DNA from 2 places in the Hoeflea sp. TYP-13 genome. Region 2 is predicted to be linked to the other one. Evidence: riboswitches for the same ligand, from Rfam matches in the RefSeq annotation. Region 2 holds a riboswitch; the other holds the start of a gene.

The links. Region 2 has a riboswitch for thiamine pyrophosphate ahead of thiB (thiamine ABC transporter substrate binding subunit). Riboswitches for the same ligand answer to the same signal wherever they lie in the genome.
Region 1: another riboswitch for thiamine pyrophosphate. It lies ahead of thiC (phosphomethylpyrimidine synthase ThiC); the one in region 2 lies ahead of thiB (thiamine ABC transporter substrate binding subunit).

Annotation. Positions count from the first base shown of each region.
Region 1 is NZ_JBFRBB010000001.1:1,692,320-1,695,408, forward strand. Features, by position in the region: gene thiC (phosphomethylpyrimidine synthase ThiC) at 109-1,923, opposite strand; TPP riboswitch at 1,998-2,117, opposite strand; gene ABVT35_RS08035 (VOC family protein) at 2,185-2,589, opposite strand; gene ABVT35_RS08040 (hypothetical protein) at 2,675-2,893, opposite strand; gene ABVT35_RS08045 (hypothetical protein) at 2,900-3,089, opposite strand, start outside.
Region 2 is NZ_JBFRBB010000005.1:215,973-219,061, reverse strand. Features, by position in the region: gene thiP (thiamine/thiamine pyrophosphate ABC transporter permease) at 1-966, opposite strand, end outside; gene thiB (thiamine ABC transporter substrate binding subunit) at 988-2,007, opposite strand; TPP riboswitch at 2,044-2,152, opposite strand; gene ABVT35_RS24070 (thiamine diphosphokinase) at 2,217-2,870, shown strand; gene ABVT35_RS24065 (ABC-F family ATP-binding cassette domain-containing protein) at 2,873-3,089, shown strand, end outside.

The DNA of each region.
Region 1 (3,089 bases), on a different contig from region 2:
ATGGGGAACTATGCCACCGCAGCGCGCTTCGTTCAAACATATACGTTTGAATTCAACACGCTGCAGGCGACGACCCGTCACGCGAAGCGGGCGGGGGCGGTCCGAATGCTAGGCTTCGGAGGATGTTGCTTCGTCAAGCGGCATGTAAAGGTCGCCGCCCTCCTGGAACTTCTTCGCCATGGCGGCCATACCCTCCTTCTGCGCCTCGGCGCGGATGTCGTGGGAAATCCGCATGGAACAGAATTTCGGACCGCACATGGAGCAGAAATGCGCCACCTTGTGCGCTTCCTTCGGCAGTGTCTGGTCGTGGAAGTCGCGCGCCGTTTCCGGGTCCAGCGCCAGGTTGAACTGGTCCTCCCAGCGAAACTCGAAACGCGCCCGCGACAGCGCATCGTCGCGCGCCTGCGCTGCGGGGTGACCCTTTGCGAGGTCGGCGGCATGGGCGGCTATCTTGTAGGTGATGACGCCGGTCTTTACATCGTCGCGGTCCGGCAAGCCGAGATGCTCCTTCGGGGTAACGTAGCACAGCATCGCGGTGCCGAACCAGCCGATCATGGCAGCCCCGATACCTGAAGTAATGTGGTCGTATCCGGGTGCAATGTCGGTCGTCAGCGGCCCGAGCGTATAGAACGGCGCTTCGCCGCAGGTCTCGAGCTGCTTATCCATATTGGCCTTGATCTTGTGCATCGGCACATGGCCGGGGCCCTCGATCATCACCTGGCAGTCCTTTTCCCAGGCGATCTGCGTAAGTTCGCCAAGCGTCTCGAGTTCGGCAAACTGCGCCGCGTCGTTGGCGTCGGCAATGGAGCCGGGGCGCAACCCGTCGCCCAGTGAAAAGGCCACGTCATAGGCACGGCAGATGTCGCAGATCTCCGCGAAGTTCTCATAGAGAAAACTCTCTTTGTGATGATGCAGGCACCATTTAGCCATGATTGAGCCGCCGCGAGAAACGATGCCGGTGGTGCGCTCGGCCGTCAGGGGAACGTGGTGCAGCCGCACGCCCGCATGGATGGTGAAATAGTCGACGCCCTGTTCGGCCTGTTCAATGAGTGTGTCGCGGAAGACCTCGAAGGTCAGGTCCTCGGCAATGCCGTTGACTTTTTCCAGCGCCTGGTAAAGCGGCACGGTTCCGATCGGCACAGGCGAATTGCGGATAATCCACTCGCGGATATTGTGAATGTTGCGCCCGGTCGAAAGGTCCATCACCGTATCGCCGCCCCAGCGGATCGCCCACACCATCTTGTCGACCTCGTTGGCCATCGAGGATGTAACCGCCGAATTGCCGATATTGGCGTTGATCTTGACGAGGAAATTGCGCCCGATGATCATCGGCTCGCTTTCCGGGTGGTTGATATTGGATGGTATGATGGCGCGGCCGCTCGCCACCTCGTCGCGGACGAATTCCGGCGTTACATAATCGGGGATCGCCGCGCCGAAGCTCTCGCCGTCGCGTTGGAGCTTGCCGCGCAATTCCTCGCGGCCGAGATTTTCACGGATGGCGATGAATTCCATCTCGGGTGTGACGATGCCGGCGCGGGCATAAGCAAGTTGCGTGACAGCCTTGCCGTCTTTGGCGCGCAGAGGCCGGTTGCGCACCGGAAATTCCGGCGTCAGCCTGTCGCCGGAGGCAAAGCCGTTATCCTCCGGCTTCACATGCCGGCCGTCGTAAGCTTCAACATCGCCGCGCGCGGCAATCCACGCTTCGCGAAGGCGCGGCAGTCCGGCGGCAATGTCGGTTTTCCTGTCCGGGTCCGTATAGGGCCCGGAACTGTCATAGACGGTGACCGGCGGTTCGCCGGAAGTCGGGTGCAGACCGATCTCGCGCATCGGAATGCGGATATCGGGGTGGATCCTGCCGTGTTTATAGACCTTGCGCGAGGCGGGCAGGGGGCCTTCGGTGACGGTGGGTGTGATGGCGTTCATTTGAATCTCCCTTTGGGGGACCCAATTCACGACACGGCTATGGGGATATGAATGGACGCGATCCGGCCGGTGACCTTCAGGCGGCTGTACCATCCCTACGCCAGCGTTAACTGGATCAGGTTCGATGGGTCGCCGCGCCGTGCTTCGCACTATCGGCCTCTCAGCTCCTTGCCGGAGCTCCCCAGGTATCAAGGACACCATATAAATGTTGGCGATTCGATTCTGTCAAGACGGGTGAGACAGCTGCCGCCGGGCCGGCGGCTATTCCTGCAGCCTCGAAATCAGCGTTTCGTCCAGTTCGGAAATCGCGAAGTCGATATGGATGTGGTTTCCGTCGCAATCGTGGATATTGACCTGAACCACGGGAAAATCCGGAACCGTGTTCATCCCGAATTCTATGTTACGCTCATCGAGCAGCGCAATGAATTGCGAAAGGCCGCTGGCGGTGATCGCGAAATGCTCGATTTTCGGCTCGATGGATTGCGGCTCGTCTCCCGTTCCGATGAGGTGGACGACCGCATGCTCGCCCACATAAAGCCAGGCGCCCGGAAACGGGAAGGGCGGCCGCTCGCCGTCGACCATGCCTAGAATGTCTTTGTACCAGGCAACCATGGCATCGAGATTGGCGGTAACGATATTGACGTGATCAAGTCTTTCCAGGGGCATTTGCGGCTCCGGCTCAGTGTCGCGATCTTCACCAACATTTAGCGGCCTGTGCGCCGATTAAGTCAAGCCGAATGGCAAACGCCGATCACTTTCCTTTCGCCCGCGCCTTCACCCAGCGCCGCGCGGCGATGACCGCCCAGATCCCTTCGGCAATCAGGAACGGATAGGAGCCGATCAGAAAGGCATAGAATGCCGCCAGCGCGCAGCCGAAGGCGAAGATCGCGATGAACACGCTCGAGCGGTCCTCCAGCGCGTAAGCACCGACCATGATGATGATGGCTATGAGGCCGAGAGATTCCGTCACATCAAACTACTGATGCGGCCCGATGTGAAACCGCATTCCCGTTAAAGCTCCGTCCACATATGTCAGCGGGCGATACGCGTAGTAAAGCGCAATCGGGTCATTCGGGAATATCACATAGGTGTTGCCGTCCTGGTCCCAGACTTCAGCATTGGCGATCCGGAGCACGATGTAGCCAAGGACATAAATGCCAATCAGA
Region 2 (3,089 bases):
GACGATGGTTTCGCCGAGCAGGCGGCCAAGGTCTGCCAGCAGTCCGGACAGGACGATGGAAACAAGCGGTGCAATGAGGAACAGGGCGCAAGCCGCGATCAGGCCGAAGTCGCAATAGCGTGCACCCGCGCCCTTGCCCGGATAGCGCATGGCCGGCTGACCGAGTGTTGAACTCTCCTCCGGCGCACCGCCGATGAGGGCGAGCAGGGCAAGCAGGAATGATGTCAGCAGCAACTGGATAAGGGCGAGGACAACGGCCCGTTGCGGATCAAAATCGAAGCGCAGCGACTGGTAGATGGCAACTTCTATGGTTGTTGCTCCCGGGCCTCCGCCAAGCAGCAGAACCAGCGTGAAACTGGTGACACACAACATGAAGACGAGGCCGCAGACCGCGGCCAGATGGCTGCGCATGAATGGCCATTCTATCAGCCGGAAGACGGTCCAGGACCCAAGGCCAAGCTGGCTTGCGTTGCGCCAATGTTCGGAAGGTACGCGGTCGAGCTGCGAAAGAAGCAGCCTGGTTGCAAGCGGCATGTTGAAAAAAACATGGGCGATAAGGATGCCGGTCAGTCCATAGATTGAAACGGGGCCGTCCATGCCCATACCCACGAGTGCCGTATTGACGATGCCCTGCCGCCCCCAGATTTCAATCAGCCCGAGGGCCGCAACGATCGGCGGCAGCCCGATCGGCACGGCCAAAAGGCGTAGCAGCCATTTTCGCCCGAAGAATTGCTGCCTGCGGGCAAGCGCGCGTGCAAGCGGTATGGCGACAATGACGGACAGCAGCGTCGACAGGAATGCCTGCAGCAGCGTGAACCGCGTGACCTTCCAGATATAGGTGGAAAAGAACGGCGCCTCGCTATCGGAGGCGCCAGCGGCTGTCAGCAACAGGGCAAGGACGGCGGCACCGATCACAAGGGCCATTGTGCCCAGCACGGCATAGCCCGCGCCTATGCTTGTGGCCATCTGCCGCCTGCCCAGCATTGGTCAGTCACTCATGACCGCAAGCCATTCGTCGACCCAGGCCTTGCGGTTTTCGGATACTTCATCAGCCGAATAAAGCAGCGTCTTTTTGGGTTTCACCAGGTCGCCGAAGGCTGCCGGAAGCGGCTCGGACAGTTTGCCGGCGGGGAACATCCAGTTGGTTGTCGGAATGGCGTTCTGGAACGATGGTCCGGTCATGAATTCAAGGAATTTCCCGGCGAGTTCCTTGTCGTCGGACGATTTGACGAGGCCGGCGACTTCGATCTGCATATAGTGGCCTTCATCGAAGCTTGCGGCCTGGTAGCGGTCGGTCTCCTCGGCAATCATGTGGTAGGCGGGCGAGGTGGTATAGGACAGCACCATCGGAACTTCGCCCTTGGTGAAAAGGCCATAGGCTTCCGACCAGCCGGGCGTGACCGTCAGGACGCGGTCTTTCAGTTTCTCCCAGGCCTCAGGTGCTTCGTCGCCGTAAACGGATTTGACCCACAATAGCAGGCCAAGACCGGGCGTCGACGTGCGCGGATCCTGGATGGCGATTTTCTCATCGGGGTTGCCTTCGACGAGTTCCTTCAGGCTGGCCGGGGGCGTATCGAGCGCGTCGGTGTCGTAAACGACAGCAAAATAGCCGAAATCATAGGGAATGAAGATGTCGTCCGACCAGTTTCCCGGCACATTCACGTTTGACTGGTCAATGCCGCTTGGCTCGAACAGGCCGGTTTTCTTTGCCTCGGTCACGAGATTTGTGTCCAGGCCGAGAACAATGTCGGCCTTTGTGTTGTCGCCCTCGAGCTTCAGACGGTTCAAAAGCGCAACGCCATCGGCAATGCCAACCCAGTTGAGGGTGCAATCGCACTCCGCTTCGAAGGCTTTTTTTACGACCGGGCCCGGGCCCCAGTCCGAAACGAAGCTTTCGTAAGTGTAGACGGTTAACTCGCGATCGCCAGCGATTGCGCCGGTGGCGAGCGACGCGCCGGCAAGGACCGCAGCAAAAGCGGTTGTGAAACGGTGTGGTTTGACGGGCATAAGCGCCTCCTTTGATAGTGTTATCCGGGAAAAAGGCGCTTTGTTGCGTCTAATCCCTCCGCCGGTGCAAGCCGGATCAGGTTCCTCGGGTTGGCGTGAGCCTCTCAGCAAACCGCATCTGCGGCTGGCACCCCGTTAGAGCAGGAACCGTCATAATCGGCCTTGCCAGCGCTGGCAAGTGCGGGAAAAGCTGCTATGTGCTTCGGACAATGAAGAGTAAGACGACATTTTTGATCCTGCTCGGCGGGAATCTGGAAAAAACCGCCCGGCTGCGGCAGCAAATCGCCGGGGCGCGGGTGATTGCCGCCGATGGCGGCATGTTTCATGCACATGGTCTGTCGCTGAAGCCGGAAATGTGGGTTGGCGATTTCGATTCTTCGCCTGAAGAGCTCCAGCAGCGCTGGTCAGGGACGCAGCGAAAACCGTTCCCCGCCGCCAAGAACCTGACGGACGGGGAGATTGCCGTCGAAGAGGCACTGGCCCTTGGAGCGGAGAGAATTATTCTGGCCGGTGCGCTCGGAGGCGAACGCAGCGACCATGCGTTTTTCCATATGACCCTTGCCTGCGCACTTCTTGGGCGCGGCGTCGGTGCGCTGTTGACATCGGGCCTTGAGGAAGGCTGGCCGCTCGGTCGCGGCGCGCAGATCATCGACCTGCCGCCATCGTCGATGTTCTCGATCCTGAATTTCGACGATGTGTCAGGGCTGAATATTGAGGGTGCGCGGTATCCACTCAAGCAATACGACCTGCCGTTTGGTTCCTCCCGGACAATTTCGAACGTTGCGGAAGGCCCGGTCACAATCACAATTGACTCCGGAACCGCGCTGTTGGTGGCGCGCCCGTTCGATCTTTCCGGCAGGTAACAATGGCGCCACCGATCCTTAAACTCGACGATATCCATCTGACGTTCGGCGGCACGCCGCTGCTCGCCGGTGCCAATCTGCAGATTGAGGCGGGCGAACGCATCTGCCTTGTCGGCCGCAATGGCTCAGGCAAATCGACGCTCATGAAAATCGCCGCGGGAATGGTCGAGGCGCAGTCCGGCGAGGTATTCAGGCATCCGTCGACGACAATTCGATATC